Regions from separate parts of the Streptomyces sp. NPDC006012 genome, predicted to be linked through region 3. Evidence: riboswitches for the same ligand, from Rfam matches in the RefSeq annotation. Region 3 holds a riboswitch; each other region holds the start of a gene.

Region 1 (5,792 bases), on a different contig from region 3:
CAGCCGGTGCCGTCGAGCGCGACGGCGAGGTGCAGGGGGGCAGCAGAGGGCGAGGACACGAGTGGGTGCCTTCCTGGAAGTCCGTACACGGGATCGCCGGCCGGCGGCGGGGCGGGGCACGGCGGCTGACGGCCGCCGGGGCAGGGGTGCCCGGGGCCGGAGGCGGTGGAAGGTCAGCGGCGACAGAGCGCGCCGGCCACGCGCTGGAGGTCGATGTGCGGCCGGGAGTGGAGGTGCACGGCGTGCAGGACGGTCGTCACGTCCGTCATCTCCTCCTTCAGGGGGCGCGGTGGCGCCTCGCGGATGTCGTCGTGAGTCACAACACACAGGCCTCGGGAGATGTTCCAGGGGCGCGGGGGTCGGTGTGAGGGGGCGCCGGGGCACCGCCTGTGCAAGGAGGCATGGTGACGAAGTCCTTCCTCGCCCGACGGACGGGTGACCGGACCTGCATGACGCGGTGTCAGGAGTTGTCCAGCGGCAGGCCCGGCGGGTCGGTCTCGGACCTGTCGACGGCCTCGCCGGAGAGGTTCCAGGCGGCGAGCCACTGGGCGTACTGGCCGTTGTCGATCAGGTGGTTGATGGCGTCGGCCAGGGGCTGGGCGAGGCCGCTGCCCCTCTTCGCGGTCGCCGCGATCAGGCCCTGAAGCGTCGTACCGGCCCCGGAGAACCGGCCCGCGACACGGGTCGCCTGGGGAGTGCCTGCGGTTTTCGCCGCGTGGTAGGAGAGAGCCGGGCTGGGGCCGAGGTACACGTCGATCTTGCCGCTGCTCAGCGCCAGGTAGAGGCTGTTGTTGTCCTGGTAGTGCTTGACGGTGAGGTTCTTGCCCTCCTTCGCCAGCTTCGACTTCCACTCCAGAAGGATCTTCTCCTGGTTGGTGCCGCTGCCGACGGAGACCGTCCTGCCGGCGAGGTTCCCGTAGTCGCCGTCGAAGTTCCAGGAACTGTCCTTGCGCACCTCGAAGGCGAGGTCGTCCTTGCGGTAGGAGGCGAACTCGTACTTCTTCTTGCGCTCCTCGGTGACGGTGATGTTGGAGAAGCCGACATCGGACTTGCCGCTGTCGATGGCGATGAACATGTTCTCCCACGTCGCCTGCCGGAACTCGGGTTCGAGGCCGAGGACGGCGGCCACCAGCCGGGCGAGGTCGACCTCGCAACCGGTGAGCGTCTTCTGGTCGCTGCCCACATAACCGAGCGGCGCGGACCCGGAGGGCAGGGTGCCGGACGCGATCACCAGCTTGCCGCCCCGGCTGAGGGCGGCGGGCAGTTTCGCGCTGACGGACCTCACCTCGGAGACCTGCACGGTGGTCTCCCTGGCCGCGCCGTTGGACAGCAGACCCACGGTGACCGAGCCCGCGGGGTCGGTGGTGGCAGCCTCGCTGTCACCACCGCAGGCGGCGAGGACCGGGGCGAGGGTGGCGGCGGCCGCCGCCGCGGTGACGCCGCGTATCAAGCCGCGTCGGGAGAGCTGAGTGGGCATGGCTGTCCTTCGTCACTGGGTGCGGGGTCGCTGTGTGGAGGAGAGAGGGTGAGCAGGACGGGTGAAGGGCGCGCAAGCGGTGCGGACCCGGGGTGGTGCCGGCGGTACGAGGGTGGTGCCGGCGGCGGTCACAGGACCTTGGGCACGGTGTGCACCTCCGGCGCGACGGGGGCCTGCTCGACGGGCGCGGCGGCGGGCCCGGCGGCGAACGGGGCGGCGGTCATACGGCGGCCTCCCGGCGCAGTCGGGCGCGCAGCGCGGTGAGCCCGGAGCGGGCCCGTTGCAGCGGGGTCGGCGGCAGCGTGCGGGTGGCGCCCCGGGCGTAGTACCGCTCGACGTAGAACTGGACGACGGACACCGCGCTGGTGAGGACCAGGTACCAGACGGTGGCGACCAGCAACAGCGGCACGATGTCGCCGGGGTAGGTGCTGCCCATGGTCTGGACCGAGCCGAACAAGTCGAGCAGCGACACGTAGAACACCAGGGACGTGCTCTTGACCAGGCCGATGAGCTGGTTGACGTAGTTCGGCGTGATGGACCTGAGGGCCTGCGGGAACACGATCCGGGTGAACTGGCGGCCCTTCGGCAGGCCGAGCGCGGCAGCGGCCTCGTGCTGGCCCTGGTCGACGGAGAGGACGCCGCCGCGGACCACCTCCGCCGCGTACGCCGCCTCGTTGAGGCTGAGGCCGACCACGGCCACCACCATGTCGGTGGCCAGCTTCGACTCGTCGAAGCTGACGAAGGAGGGCCCGAAGGGGATTCCGAGGCTCACCGTCCGGTACAGGGCCGAGAAGTTGTAGAGGAAGATCAGTACGACGATCAGCGGCACGGACCTGAACAGCCAGGTGTACGTCCAGCTGACGGCGCGCAGCACAGGGCTGCCGGAGAGCCTGCCGAGCGCCAGCAGGACGCCGCCGAGCAGGCCCAGCACGGCGCTGAACGCGGTGACTTCGAGGGTGATGAGGAGCCCGTCGAGGATGGTGGGCCGCAGGAACCAGTAGTGGAAGCGGTCCCACTGGTAGAAGGGATTCGTGGCCAGTCCGTGCGCGGCCTGCGCCACGAGCACCAGCACGACGGCCGAGGCGATCCACCGTCCGGGCCTGCGCAGCGGCACGACTCGCCGCACGGGCAGGGCTTTTGACGGTGTGTCGGCCGACGGCGGCGCGGTGACGTACACGGCGCCGCCCGGGGGTTCGGACATGACGGGCTCCGGCGGATTCGGACGCCCCGGTGGCCGTGCCGGATCAGCATGGCCACGGCGACGGCGCTACGGCGCGGCGCGGCACACGGAACGGCACGGGAACCGGGAGCTGGGCGGACAGACGGGGGCACACCATGGGATGGGTGTGGGCGGGGAACGCGGGGGCTGGAAGTGCTGTCAGCCCCGGCAGCGGGCGCGGCCCGGCGCGGTACACAGTGCGCTGTTCACGCGGAGCAGATCGATCGTGCGGTCGGCGACGAGCAACCCGGCGTACGGGTGTACGCAGCTCTGGGGGCGGCCGGGGGCCGTCCGGGGAGCTGTGTACATGTCCGTCACTCGCTTTTCCGGCCGCTGCGGGCCCTCGCGGTTACCGAAACACCATTCGGTCCGGTCCTCACCTGGGGCACCCCACCGCGGTGCGCGGGTTGCCGGTCAGCAAGCCAGGGCTTGTCGCTGACGCTCATGACCGTTCTGAGCGGTAAGTAAGCCAGCCCGCCCGGCCCATGTCAACGCCCGTCCGCGGGCTGGACCGGCCGCCTCCCCGCTCACCTGGGCCGGGAGCCGGGAGCGACGGCCGTGTGGTGCGCCCAGTCCAGGATCTGGACGGCCGAGCCGGCTGCTTCGAGACCCGCGCAACGGGCGTGGTGACGGCGGGCGATGCCGTCCAGGTCGAGGTGGGCGCCGAAGGCCGGCCGGGCGGCCAGGCGCCGGGCGTGCGCCCACAGCGCCGGGTGGCCGGCCACCCGGTGCACCGCGGCGGCGTCGAGGTGGTGGCGGTGCACGGTGTCGAGTTGGACGAGGGCGACCCACAACTCGACGTCGGCGGCGGTGAGTTCGTCGCCGACCAGGAACTCCCGCCCGGTCAGGCGCCGTTCCAGGCAGTCCAGGGTGTCGGTCAGGACGTTGAGCGCGGTGGCCCGTTCGGCCGGGGCGGCGCCGGCCCGGCCCGCACGCTGTGCAGCCGCCTCGATGCCCTGCGCGCACAGCCGTTCCACTTCCTGGATCTCGGTCTCGGCGCCGCTCGGGTAGAGCCGGGCACGCCCGTCGCCGAAGCAGCGGTCGAGGTCGCGCAGGATGTCGGAGGCGTGGCTGCTGACGATCCGCCCGGACCAGTCGTCGCTGAGCACCGGCGCGAGGGCCGGCCCGGTGTAGCGGTGCGCGCCGGCCTCGTACAAGGGGCGCAGCGCCGAGTGGCCGCCGCCGGGACAGTCGGGGACGGCGGCGAGGAAGGTGATGGGACAGATGTCGTCCAGGGCGAGGAGGCCGTGCCCCACCGCGATCCGCAGGCCGTCCGGGCAGGCGGTGGTGAGGTGCAGCCGGTAGCGGCGCGGCACGGCGTAGTGGCCGCTGTGGGCGTCCCGGCCGATCCTGCCCCGGAAGCGGGCCGGCCGCTGGGCGGACGGGACGGCGGCGAGTGGCGTGCTGGACACGGACATGTGTCTCCCCGGGTGCGGGCGCGCGGTCGTACCGCGGCGAAGCGTCATCGGTCGATGGATGTGAGGGGGCCTCTGTCGGGCCGGGGCGGTAGGGAGCGGTCAGGCCGGACGGCCGATCGCACTGCAGACGCGCTGCAGGTCGATGTGACGGCGGGACGTCAGCAGCGGGAGCGAGGGCGCGCGGCCGCTGCGGCCGGTGCTCGTCCCACGGTGCGTCATCCTTCCCTACCTTTTCACTAGGATTCCCTTCTGGAGTGTCGATCGGCCTCCGCACGGCGTCAAGGGGGCGTCCGCCGCCCGGACACCGGCCGTTGCGCCCGGGGGAACGGTTTCCCGCCGACGGGGACCCGCTACGAGCCGACGCCCGCCCGGCGCGGACGGCCGCCACCGCCACCAGCGCCCACACGGCGCGGACCGCCGCCACCACCGCCCGCCGACGCCGACCGCCGCCCCTGCCACCGCCGATGCGCCGTCATCCTCTTGGCCCCACCCCCCTTCCCCCCGCTTCACCCGAACGGCCCGGCTGTGCTGGTCGGCCGTCGTGCGGGGTGGTGGCGTGGGGGGACGTACCGCGTTCCGAGGAGGCAGTCGCGATGAACCGTCCGTCCCGTCCTGTGCGTGTCCTCGCCCCGGTCCTGGCCGCGGGGTCACTGCTGACCGCGGCCGCCTGCGCGAACGACGACGGGGCCTCCGACACCGTGTCCGTCTCGCCCGCCGCGGAACGGTCCCCGAGCCCGTCCGCCACCCCGGCGCTGACCAGGGCGGGCGCGAAGGCCGCGCTGATCACCACCGCCGACCTCGAAGGCCACTGGACGCAGGCCAACGACGCGGCCTCCTGGCGCACCACGCTGCTGGTCGACAAGGTCGATGTCGCCGCGTTCCTCAAGGCGAAGACCAGCGCCGCCGAATGCCAGCGGCTCCTCGACAGCCTGTACTCCGACAGCCTGCTGGGCCGCGCGTCCGGCGGCTCGGCACTCACCGGCTTCACCGATCCGCACTCCCGACTGCTGTACCAGGTCGGCGACTACGGCCGGGACTCGCTGACGAAGACCCTCGACTGGCTGGGCAGCCTGCCGAAGAAGTGCGACCAGTTCACCGCGACCGGCTCCGACGGCAGCGAGCGGACCGTCCAGGTGGTGGCCGCCGGTCTGCCCGCCGTGGTCGACGCCCGGGAAGGGGTCACCGTGACGGTGCGGGGCACCGCCGGCGGGCAGCCGACCACCCTCACCCTGGACGTCGCGGCGCTGCGGGTGGGTGCGTCCGGGGCAGCCGTCACCAACGGCGGCCCCGTCGGTGCCCGGCACAAGACCACCGAGACGGCCGTACGGGAGGGGGCGCGGCGGCTGACGGACGTCCTCGCCGGGAGGACCCCGACGGCGAACCCCAGCCTGCTCGACTGACAGTGAGGATGTGACGTGGTGACACTGTGGGTGGGTCTGACCCTCCGGCTGAGGCGTGGCTGCTGACGTCCCGCCGCCAAGAGATTCCACGCCAGAATTCCGTCCGAGAATCCGACCAGGAGAACGCAAAGATCTCGCAAGAGACCGTCAAATGACCGAGGGCTCGGAATAACCGCGATGCACACCCGGGTTGCGCCCGTCATGCAGACGACCGCAGGTTATCGCGAGCCTGCCATCGTGAGGTGCCTGTTGGCCGCCTCACTGGGCGCCGTCGACGA
Region 2 (5,792 bases), on a different contig from region 3:
GCGGCGATGGAGGCGGCGTTCTGCAGAGCGGAACGCGTGACCTTCGCCGGGTCGATGATGCCCTCGGCGACCAGGTCGACGTACTCACCGGTCGCGGCGTTCAGGCCGTGACCCGGGGTGAGGTTGCGGACCTTCTCCACCACGACGCCGCCCTCAAGGCCGGCGTTGACGGCGATCTGCTTGAGCGGGGCCTCCAGGGCGAGCTTGACGGCCTGCGCGCCGGTCGCCTCGTCGCCGTCCAGCTCCAGCTTCTCGAAGACGTTGGTGGTCTGCAGCAGGGCCACGCCACCACCGGCGACGATGCCCTCCTCGACGGCCGCCTTGGCGTTGCGCACGGCGTCCTCGATGCGGTGCTTGCGCTCCTTCAGCTCCACCTCGGTGGCGGCACCGGCCTTGATGACGGCCACGCCGCCCGCGAGCTTGGCCAGGCGCTCCTGGAGCTTCTCGCGGTCGTAGTCGGAGTCGCTGTTCTCGATCTCGGCGCGGATCTGGTTGACCCGGCCGTTGACCTGCTCGGAGGAGCCGGCACCGTCGACGATGGTGGTCTCGTCCTTGGTGATGACGACCTTGCGGGCGCGGCCCAGGAGGTCCAGGGTCGCGTTCTCCAGCTTGAGGCCGACCTCCTCGGAGATGACCTCGCCGCCCGTGAGGATGGCGATGTCGCCGAGCATGGCCTTGCGGCGGTCGCCGAAGCCCGGGGCCTTGACGGCGACGGACTTGAAGGTGCCGCGGATCTTGTTGACGACCAGGGTCGACAGGGCCTCGCCCTCGACGTCCTCGGCGATGATCAGCAGCGGCTTGCCCGACTGCATGACCTTCTCCAGGAGCGGGAGCAGGTCCTTGACGGAGCTGATCTTGGAGTTGGCGATCAGGATGTACGGGTCGTCCAGGGACGCCTCCATACGCTCCATGTCGGTCGCGAAGTACGCGGAGATGTAGCCCTTGTCGAAGCGCATGCCCTCGGTGAGCTCAAGCTCAAGACCGAAGGTCTGCGACTCCTCGACGGTGATGACGCCTTCCTTGCCGACCTTGTCCATGGCCTCGGCGATCAGCTCGCCGATCTGGGTGTCGGCGGCGGAGATGGAGGCCGTGGAGGCGATCTGCTCCTTGGTCTCGACGTCCTTCGCCTGCTCCAGCAGGGCGGCGGAGACGGCCTCGACGGCCTTCTCGATACCGCGCTTCAGGGCCATCGGGTTGGCGCCGGCGGCGACGTTGCGCAGGCCTTCCTTGACCAGGGCCTGGGCGAGGACGGTCGCGGTGGTCGTACCGTCACCGGCGACGTCGTCCGTCTTCTTGGCGACTTCCTTGACCAGCTCAGCGCCGATCTTCTCGTACGGGTCCTCCAGCTCGATCTCCTTGGCGATGGAGACACCATCGTTGGTGATCGTGGGGGCGCCCCACTTCTTCTCAAGGACGACGTTGCGGCCCTTGGGGCCGAGGGTGACCTTGACGGCGTCGGCGAGCTGGTTCATACCGCGCTCAAGGCCGCGCCGCGCCTCCTCGTCGAACGCGATGATCTTGGCCATGTGAAGTGGTCCCTCCAGGACTGGGGGTGATTCCAACGGACCGCGCCCGCGCCCGCGACGGACGGCTCGCCAGCCTCGTGGTTCCTTGCCCCACTTGGCCTGCGGGCCTCACCGACCCGGTCCTTCGTTGTCACTCTCACCTTCAGAGTGCTAACGCCAATGATTAGCACTCGGGTGGGTCGAGTGCAAGACGCGCCCGCGACTCGGGCACCAAGGGGTGGTGGTCGGGTGACAGATGGAGGTGGGCACGCCCGCGTGGCGGGGACCAAGGCGTGGTGGTCGGGTGACGGGTGGGACGGACGGCTTCCGGATGAAAGCGGACGGCTTCCGGCATGTCGGGGGGACGCTCAGCCGTGCGCGAACACGCGTCGGCGCGCCCGGGCGGCGACGGGAACGGGCGGTAAGGCGGTAAGGCGGTAACCGGAACGACGGCAACCGGAACAACGACGGGAACGGGTGACGGAACGACACGGGGAACGGGTGACGGAACGACACCGGAAACGGGTGACGGAACGACACGACACCGGGAACAGGTGACGGAGCCTGCGCAGGACATAAGGACATAAGCAAACGCAGGACATAAGGACATGGCGAAGGGCCCGCACCCGTAAGGTGCGAGCCCTTCGCGACAAGAAAATTCAGGCGGTGACGCGAACCATGTCGGCCTGCGGGCCCTTCTGACCCTGCGAGATCTCGAACTCGACCCGCTGGCCCTCTTCCAGGGTGCGGTAGCCGTCCATCTGAATGGCGCTGTAATGGACGAAGACGTCCGCACCACCGTCGACCGCGATGAAGCCGTACCCCTTCTCCGCGTTGAACCACTTGACGGTGCCCTGAGCCATGCCTAACTCCCCTATTACTGGCCCTTGCACAGATCCGCACTTCGCGGACCCGGGTCAGACCTCACCCCCCAAGGTTGGGGGCGTGCGCCGGAACGCGTCGACCGCGGCTGAATGTATCTGTCCAACTGCCGTCTGCAACAGGTCAATCGGACGAGAAATCTGGACGTACCCGGTCGGGAATCTCCCGAGAATTCCGCAGAATTCCGGGCAAGTCGGGCTCCATGAAAGGAGTAAAAGCCACAAAAAACGCGCACAGATTGGCGACTTCTTGCGGGGCGCGCGGAATGATTCCGGGGCCCGTGCCCCGGGCGTGGGGCTCGCGTTCCCCAACTCTACCGCGCTCAACCCCACTGAATTGTCCCCTCCGCTTCTCTCACGGAGGGGGCAATCCGATGAACAGCCGGTGATATGCGTTACCGAAAGTAATGAGGGGTCAGCCGCCGGCCACGGCCGGGATGATGGAGACGCCCGCGCCGTCCGGGGTGACGGTCTGCAGGCCCTGCTCGAAGCGGACGTCGTCGTCGTTCACGTACACGTTGACGAAGCGGCGCAGCTGGCCCTGGTCGTCCAGGACCCGGGCGGCGATGCCCGTGTGGTTCTTCTCCAGGTCGGCGATCACTTCGCCGAGGTTGGCGCCGTCGGCGCTCACCTCGGCCTGACCGCCGGTGTAGGTACGCAGGATGGTGGGGATTCGAACGGTGACGCTCATGCGGTGTGACCTCCGGTCGGGTGCACAGGTGGTACGGCGAGGAAGGGAAGAGGGAGGGTGAGGCGGAAGGGGCGTGACGGGCTCCGGACGGTGCCTGGGGCGCGGCCTCGGCCAGGATCGGCCGACGACGCGCCGCCAGTCACACGCAGCCGGCCAGTCGTACGGAGGCGTCCGGTCGTACGGAGGCGTCCGGCCCTGCGGAGCCGTCCGGCCGTACGGAGCCGCCGGTCATCCGAGGCCGGCCTCTCGGAAGGAGTCCAGGTTCGGACGGATGGTGGCGGTCAGGCCGGTGTCGGCCACCGCGTCGAGGGTCTTGAGGCCGTCGCCGGTGTTGAGGACGACCGTGGTGAGCGCGGGGTCGAGGACGCCGTTCTCGATCAGCTTCTTCGCCACGCCCACGGTCACCCCGCCGGCCGTCTCCGCGAAGATGCCCTCGGTCTGCGCCAGCAGCCTGATCGCGTCGACGATCTGCTCGTCCGTGACGTCCTCCACGGTGCCGCCGGTGCGGCGGGCGATGTCGAGGACGTAGGGGCCGTCGGCCGGGTTGCCGATCGCCAGCGACTTGGCGATGGTGTTCGGCTTCTGCGGCCTGACCACCTCGTGCCCGGCCTTGAACGCGGCCGACACCGGCGAGCAGCCCTCGGCCTGCGCGCCGAAGATCTTGTACGGCCGGTCCTCGACGAGGCCCAGCGCGATCAGCTCCTTCAGCCCCTTGTCGATCTTGGTGAGCTGGGAGCCGGAGGCGATCGGGACGACGATCTGGTCGGGCAGCCGCCAGCCGAGCTGCTCGCAGATCTCGTAGGCCAGGGTCTTGGAGCCCTCCGCGTAGTACGGCCGCAGGTTGACGTTGACGAAGCCCCAGCCCTCGCCGGCCGGGTCGCCGATCAGCTCGGAGCAGAAACGGTTCACGTCGTCGTAGGTGCCCTCGATGCCGACGAGGTCACCGCCGTAGACCGCGGCCATGACGACCTTGCCCTGCTCCAGGTCGTGCGGGATGAACACGCAGGAGCGCAGGCCCGCGCGGGCGGCGGCGGCGCCGACGGCTCCGGCCAGGTTGCCGGTCGAGGAGCAGGAGAGGGTCGTGAAGCCGAAGGCGCGCGCCGCCTCCAGCGCCTGGGCGACCACCCGGTCCTTGAAGGAGTGCGTCGGGTTGCCGGAGTCGTCCTTGACGTACAGACCGCCGGTGACGCCCAGTTCGCGGGCCAGGTTGTCGGCCTGGACCAGCTTGGTCCAGCCGGGGTTCAGGTTGGGCTTTTCGGCCACGTCCGCGGGGACGGGCAGCAGCGGCGCGTAGCGCCAGATGTTCGCGGGTCCCGCTTCGATCGTGCGGCGCAGTTCCTCGGTGTCGTACGCCGAGTAGTCGTACGCGATCTCCAGCGGGCCGAAACACTCCTCGCAGGCGAACACCGGGCCGAGGGGCACCCGGTGACCGCATTCGCGGCAGCTCAGGGCAGCGGCGGGACCGAGATCGACAGACGGATTCGCGGTGCTTGCAACGGTCTGCACAGCCATGTGAGGCGAGGCCCTTTCTCCTCATCTTCCCCACGACGCATCTCGCCGTGAGACGGAATTGGCACCTTCCCAAGCCGGGAGCCTCGCGAAGACGATCGGATTGCGCTGCGATCAGTACGAGTACCGACTGGAGGGTTGCCGGGGCTTCATCGGGCCGTATCCCTCTGCCCCTCTGGATGAGCTGTATGCGGTTGTGTACACCGATGACCCCCGACATGCGATGGTCATCCGCGTTGTTCAAGACTGTAACCGAAGGCCAGGACAGTTGAGATAGTCGTCCGAACCGCGAGACGTATCACACACGCACCGGGTGTGATCACGACAGTGAGGAGCCGCCGACCGTGCTGGAAGAAGTGGAACGCTGGCTGGCCACCCGCTCCTGGTCCGTGACCGACCGCCCACTGCACAAAATACTCGCCGCGAAACAGCGCACGGGCCAGTCGGTGTCCGTGGTGCTCCCCGCGCTCGACGAGGAGGAGACGGTCGGCGCCATCGTCGCCGCCGTCCGGCGCGACCTCATGCTGCGGGACGTCCCGCTGGTCGACGAGATCGTCGTCGTCGACTCGGGGTCCACCGACCGCACCTCCGAGGTGGCCGCCGCGGCGGGCGCCCGGGTGGTCCACCGCGACGACATCCTGCCCCGGCTGCGCGCCGTCCCCGGAAAGGGCGAGGTGCTGTGGCGCTCGCTGCTGGTCACCGGCGGGGACATCGTCTGCTTCGTCGACGCCGACCTGCGGGACTTCTCCTCCGACTTCGTCACCGGGATCGTCGGCCCGCTGCTCACCGAGCCGGACGTCGACCTGGTCAAGGCCATGTACGACCGCCCGCTGGCCGGCGCGGCCGGACAGGGCGGCCGGGTCACCGAGCTGATGGCCCGCCCGCTGCTCAACATGCACTGGCCGCAGCTGGCCGGTTTCGTGCAGCCGCTCGGCGGTGAGTACGCGGCCCGCCGCTCGCTGCTGGAGCAGCTGCCGTTCCCGGTCGGGTACGGCGTCGAGCTGGGCATGCTGGTCGACGCCCTGCATTTGGTGGGCCTGGACGCGCTCGCCCAGGTCGACGTGGGCGTGCGCAAGCACCGGCACCAGGACGGGCAGGCGCTCGGCCGGATGGCCGCGGCGATCTACCGGACCGCGCAGCTGCGGCTGGCCCGCGGACACCTCGTACGGCCCCGCCTCACCCAGTTCGAGCGGGGCGAGGACGGTT
Region 3 (5,792 bases):
TCAGCGCGCTCAACTTTGCGCTCGGCCTGACGCTCGGCGGCGCGCTGTTCTGTATCGGCGCGGGTGCGGTCCACTGGGCCCGCACCCTGATGTCCGACGTGGAGATCGCCGACGAACGGCACCCGGTCTCGGCGAGCCCCGAGGTCCGCGAGCGCGTGTTCGCCGACTTCAGGCAGGGCGCCAAGGAGTCGGCGATCGGCCGCCGCAAGCTGATCCGCACCACGATGTTCGGCGCGCTCACCTTGGTGCCGCTGTCCGGCGTCGTCCTGCTGCGCGACCTCGGCACACTGCCCGAGTCCAAGCTCCGCCACACGCTGTGGTCGAAGGGCAAGCTGCTCGTCAACATGAACACCAACGAGCCGCTGCGTCCCTCGGACATCGCCATCGGCTCGCTGACCTTCGCCAAGCCCGAGGGCCTGGAGGAGCGGGACGAGGAGTTCCAGACCGAGATGGCCAAGGCCGCGCTGATGATCGTGCGGATCCAGCCCGACAACATCAAGGACAAGCGCGAGCTTGAGTGGTCGCACGAGGGAATCGTGGCCTACTCCAAGATCTGCACCCACGTCGGTTGCCCGATCTCGCTGTACGAGCAGCAGACGCACCACGTGCTCTGCCCGTGCCACCAGTCCACCTTCGACCTCTCCGACGGTGCCCGAGTGATCTTCGGTCCGGCCGGTCACGCCCTGCCGCAGCTGCGCATCGGCGTGAGCGACGAGGGCTACCTCCAGGCGCTCGGCGACTTCGCGGAGCCCGTCGGTCCTGCATTCTGGGAGCGCGGATGAGCACTGCATCGAACGAAGCACCCCGCTCGCGCGGGAAGGCACCGGCCGGCGAACGCGTCGCCGACTGGGCCGACGGCCGGCTCGGGATCTACTCCCTGGCCAAGGCCAACATGCGCAAGGTCTTCCCCGACCACTGGTCGTTCATGTTGGGCGAGGTCTCCCTCTACAGCTTCCTCATCATCATCCTCACGGGTGTGTACCTGACGCTGTTCTTCCACCCCTCGATGAACGAGGTGGCGTACAGCGGCTCGTACGTCCCGCTGCAGGGTCAGCTGATGTCCGAGGCGTTCAACTCGACCATGCACATCTCCTTCGAGGTGCGCGGTGGTCTGCTCGTCCGGCAGATCCACCACTGGGCCGCGTTGATCTTCCTCGCCGGCATGTTCGTGCACATGATGCGCGTGTTCTTCACCGGCGCGTTCCGCAAGCCGCGTGAGATCAACTGGCTGTTCGGCTTCCTGCTGTTCATGCTGGGCATGTTCACCGGCTTCACCGGTTACTCGCTCCCGGACGACCTGCTCTCCGGCACCGGTGTCCGCTTCATGGAGGGCGCGATCCTGTCCGTGCCGATCGTCGGCACGTACCTCTCGTTCTTCCTCTTCGGCGGCGAGTTCCCCGGCCACGACTTCGTGGCCCGGTTCTACTCGATCCACATCCTGCTGCTGCCGGGCATCATGCTCGGTCTGGTGGTGGGCCACCTGATCCTGGTCTTCTACCACAAGCACACGCAGTTCGCGGGTGCCGGGCGGACCGAGAAGAACGTGGTCGGCATGCCGCTGCTGCCGGTCTACATGGCCAAGGCCGGAGGCTTCTTCTTCCTGGTCTTCGGCGCCATCGCGGCCATCGCGGCCATCGCGCAGATCAACCCGATCTGGGCCATCGGCCCCTACCGGCCGGACCAGGTGTCCACCGGCGCCCAGCCCGACTGGTACATGGGCTTCGCCGAGGGTCTGATCCGCTTCATGCCGGGCTGGGAGATCAACTTCTGGGGCCACACGCTGGTCCTGGGCGTGTTCATCCCGCTGGTCCTCTTCCCGCTGGTGCTGATGGCGATCGCGGTCTACCCGTTCATCGAGTCCTGGGTCACCGGCGACAAGCGCGAGCACCACATCCTGGACCGCCCGCGCAACGCCCCGACCCGTACCGCGTTCGGCGTCGCCTGGATCACGATCTACATGATCACCCTGGTCGGCGGCGGCAACGACCTGTGGGCCACGCATCTGCACCTGTCGATCAACGCCGTCACCTGGTTCGTCCGGATCTTCTTCTTCCTCGGACCGGTCATCGCGTTCATCGCCACCAAGCGGATCTGCCTCGGCCTGCAGCGCCGGGACCGCGACAAGGTGCTGCACGGCCGCGAGACCGGCATCATCAAGCGGCTGCCGCACGGTGAGTTCATCGAGGTCCACGAGCCGCTCAGCCAGGAGCAGCTGCACACCCTCACGTCGCACCACCAGTACCAGCCGGCCGAGATCGGCCCGACGGTCGACGAGAACGGTGTGGAGCGGAAGGTGAAGGCCGCGGAGAAGCTGCGCGCCAAGATCAGCGACTCCTACTACGGCGAGGACTCCCAGATCCCGAAGCCCACCGTCGAGGAGTACAAGGAGATCACGAGCGGCCACGGCCACCACTGATCGCTGCGCACACCACGCCACACGCGAGGGGCCCCGTCCTCCCCAGGCTCGAAAGAGCAGGGGGATCGCCATCCGGACGGGGCCCCTCGCCGTATGCCGGGATCGATAGGGTGGAGGCCGGATCCGTACCGTCCACCACCCAGGAGCGGCTGATGAGTGCTGTGACCCCCGCTGGAGGCGACACCGCGGCGGGCCGTTCCTGGCCCGAGCTGCTGAGCGCGCTGCTGCGCGGCCACGACCTGAGCGCCGGTGACACGGCCTGGGCCATGGACCGCATCATGCGCGGCGAGGCCGCGGACGCCCAGATCGCCGGCTTCCTGGTGGCCCTGCGGGCCAAGGGAGAGACGGTCGAGGAGATCACCGGCCTCGTCGAGGCGATGTACGCGCACGCCAAGCCGCTGGACATCCCCGGGCCGGCCGTCGACATCGTCGGCACGGGCGGCGACCGGGCCCGTACGGTCAACATCTCGACGATGTCCTCCATCGTGATCGCGGGCACCGGCGCGAAGGTCGTCAAGCACGGCAACCGGGCGTCGTCCTCCGCCAGCGGGTCGTCGGACGTACTCGAACAACTCGGCGTCAACCTGGATCTGACGCCCGCCCAGGTGGCCCGGGTGGCCGAGGAAGCCGGGATCACCTTCTGCTTCGCGACCGTCTTCCACCCCTCGATGCGCTTCGTCGGCGCCGTCCGGCGCGACCTCGGGATCCCGACCTCGTTCAACCTGCTCGGCCCGCTGACCAACCCGGCGCGGGTCGGTGCCTCGGCGATCGGCTGTTTCGACACCCGGTTGGCCGGGCTGATCGCCGGCGTGCTGGCCGAGCGCGGCTCGTCCGCGCTCGTCTTCCGAGGGGACGACGGCCTCGACGAACTGACGACCACCGCCACCTCCCGGGTGTGGATGGTGCGCGACGGCAAGGTCACCGAGCAGGTCTTCGACCCGCGGGACGTCGGCCTGGACCTGGTGCCGGTGGAGGCCCTGCGCGGCGCCGACCCCGCCTACAACGCCGCAGTGGCCCGCCGCCTGCTGGACGGCGAGCCGGGCCCGGTACGGGATGCCGTCCTGCTGAACTCGGCGGCGGCTCTGGTGGCCCTGGAGCCGGAGGACGGGCCGCTGGTGGAGCAGATCCGCACGGCCATGGCCAAGGCCGCGAAGTCGATCGACTCGGGCGCGGCCAGGAACTCCCTGGACCGCTGGGCGACCGCCAGTCACGCCCAGGACTGCGACCGGTAAGGTCCACCGGCTCGCGACGCCCGGTATGGTTCCCCTCTCGCTCGGCTCCGCTCGCGCGGGAGGTGCCACCGGCATCGGACGGCGCGAGCCGTCGGCAAACCTTTCCGGCCATGGCACCAGCGCCGGGACGACCCGCGGAAAATACCAGGTCAAAGTAGAGTGGGAGGACAGGAGAGTCCCCGGCGGGCCGCGAGGAGCCAGGCATGATCCATTCAGCCGATATCCGTGAGTGGCGCAATCGTGACGTGATCGATTCCGAGGGTCGCAAGATCGGTGCCCTGGAAGGGGTCTACGTGGACACCACCACCGATGCGCCGGCCGTGGCCACCGTCCGTACCGGGCTGCCCACCCGGCAGCGACTCGTCTTCGTCCCCGTCGACGAGGCGACCGTGGGACCCGGATACGTGCGGGTGGCGTACACGCGGGGGCAGGTGAGGAAGGCACCGTCGATCGGCACGGACGGTGTCCTGCCGGCCGCCCGTGAGGAAGAGATCTTCAAGCACTACGACCGGCCCTACGCGCCCGGCGCCGATCGCGGGCGCCGCCTCGCGCGTCGCTGAGGCCGGACCGGAGGAGGCGGCCGCCCGTGTTGGCGTTCTTCCTGTTCCTGATCCTCGTGGCGGTCGGCCTGGGCCTGGTCGGCACGGTGGTGCAGGGACTGACCTACCTTCTGGTCATCGGTGTGGTGGTCTTCGTGGCCGACCTCCTGCTTTTCGGCGCGCGCTGGGCGCGGCGATCGCACCAGCGCCTCGTCCGGTGACGGGGCCGCGCCTACGCGTGTGTGCGTCCCGTCATCCGGACACGGGTTGCGGGCGATCGATCATCCGCGTACTTTTCCGTTCAGGTCATGAGTGACAGTCATTCGGCCCCGGCCGACTGTCCGGCAACCCTCCGTCCGTGGCGGGGTGCCCCGGGTGAAGACCAGGCCGCAGGCAGCGAGGTCTGCGGCAAGCGCGGACCCCTCGTGGAATCCAGGGGTCCTGGAGGTCGAGGGAGCCACCCGTGAGCAAGCGAATGCGATAGGGCCGCAGAGCCCCGCCTCCGCGCACCCTTTCACCCCTTTCAAACTTTCTTCCCGCGCTGAGCCGCACCCGCCGTCCCGGTGCTCGCGCGGTGAATTCCGCCTGCCTTCACGGGAGTTGTGCCATGTCCGTCTCCACCGCTGCCTCCGCCCCGGCCGTGTGTGCCCCGCTGCCCGTCCTGGGCCGTGACGTCACCGTCCCGCTCGTCACCGGCGGCGAGGTCACCTACGCCGCGCTCGACTACGCGGCCAGCGCCCCCGCCCTCCAGCGCGTCTGGGACGACGTCGCCGCGTACGCCCCTTACTACGGCAGCGTGCACCGCGGCGCCGGTTATCTCTCGCAGCTGTCCACCGACCTGTTCGAGAACGCCCGCGCCACCGTCGCCGGGTTCCTGGACTGCCGCGCCGACGACCAGGTGATCTTCACCCGCTCCACCACCGACTCGCTCAACCTCCTCGCCGCCGTGGCCCCGGCCGACTGCCAGGTCTTCGTCTTCGAGACCGAGCACCACGCCGCCCTGCTGCCCTGGAAGAACGACCGGGTCAGCTACCTCGACGCCCCCAAAACCCCGGCCCAGGCGGTCGCGACCCTCCGGCGGGCGCTGGGCGACCGCGACGCTGAGGCCCCGGCCCTGGTCTGCGTCACCGGCGCCTCCAACGTCACCGGCGAGCTGTGGCCGGTGCGCGAGCTGGCCGCCGCCGCCCATGAGCACGGCGCCCGGATCGTCCTGGACGCCGCCCAGCTCGCCCCGCACCACCCGGTGTCGGTGCGCGACCTCGACGTCGACTGGGTCGCCTTCTCCGGGCACAAGCTGTACGCCCCCTTCGGCGCCGGCGTGCTGGCCGGACGCGCCGACTGGCTGCGCGCGGCGGAGCCGTACCTCGCGGGCGGCGGGGCGAGCCGTACGGTCACCCGGCGGGCCGACGGAGGCGTGGCCGTGGAGTGGCACGAGACGGCCGCCCGCCACGAGGCCGGCTCGCCGAACGTGATCGGCGCCTACGCCGTCGCCTCCGCCTGCAAGGCGCTCACCGAGGCCGGCTTCGACACCCTGGTCGCCAGGGAGCGGCACCTGATCGACACGGTCCGCGCGGGTCTCGCGGAGGTCCCCGAGGTCAGGGTGCT

What was found. Region 3 has a riboswitch for S-adenosylmethionine ahead of ACFYPJ_RS18140 (aminotransferase class V-fold PLP-dependent enzyme). Riboswitches for the same ligand answer to the same signal wherever they lie in the genome.
Region 1: linked by a shared signal. The riboswitch ahead of ACFYPJ_RS28850 (amino acid ABC transporter permease) and the one ahead of ACFYPJ_RS18140 (aminotransferase class V-fold PLP-dependent enzyme) in region 3 are both predicted to bind S-adenosylmethionine.
Region 2: linked by a shared signal. The riboswitch ahead of thrC (threonine synthase) and the one ahead of ACFYPJ_RS18140 (aminotransferase class V-fold PLP-dependent enzyme) in region 3 are both predicted to bind S-adenosylmethionine.

The regions. Positions count from the first base shown of each region.
Region 1 covers NZ_JBIAIE010000021.1:46,363-52,154, forward strand. The annotation lists gene ACFYPJ_RS28835 (LLM class flavin-dependent oxidoreductase) at 1-59, opposite strand, end outside; gene ACFYPJ_RS28840 (putative leader peptide) at 174-269, opposite strand; gene ACFYPJ_RS28845 (transporter substrate-binding domain-containing protein) at 461-1,477, opposite strand; gene ACFYPJ_RS28850 (amino acid ABC transporter permease) at 1,698-2,678, opposite strand; SAM riboswitch class IV at 3,037-3,146, opposite strand; gene ACFYPJ_RS28855 (glutathione S-transferase C-terminal domain-containing protein) at 3,224-4,108, opposite strand; gene ACFYPJ_RS28860 (putative leader peptide) at 4,214-4,333, opposite strand; gene ACFYPJ_RS28865 (hypothetical protein) at 4,708-5,514, shown strand.
Region 2 covers NZ_JBIAIE010000008.1:242,606-248,397, forward strand. The annotation lists gene groL (chaperonin GroEL) at 1-1,526, opposite strand, end outside; gene ACFYPJ_RS17825 (cold-shock protein) at 2,165-2,368, opposite strand; gene ACFYPJ_RS17830 (MoaD/ThiS family protein) at 2,802-3,077, opposite strand; gene thrC (threonine synthase) at 3,306-4,589, opposite strand; SAM riboswitch class I at 4,608-4,772, opposite strand; gene ACFYPJ_RS17840 (glucosyl-3-phosphoglycerate synthase) at 4,931-5,792, shown strand, end outside.
Region 3 covers NZ_JBIAIE010000009.1:5,393-11,184, forward strand. The annotation lists gene ACFYPJ_RS18115 (Rieske 2Fe-2S domain-containing protein) at 1-782, shown strand, start outside; gene ACFYPJ_RS18120 (cytochrome bc complex cytochrome b subunit) at 779-2,416, shown strand; gene trpD (anthranilate phosphoribosyltransferase) at 2,569-3,648, shown strand; gene ACFYPJ_RS18130 (PRC-barrel domain-containing protein) at 3,852-4,208, shown strand; gene ACFYPJ_RS18135 (hypothetical protein) at 4,238-4,408, shown strand; SAM riboswitch class IV at 4,492-4,608, shown strand; gene ACFYPJ_RS18140 (aminotransferase class V-fold PLP-dependent enzyme) at 4,795-5,792, shown strand, end outside.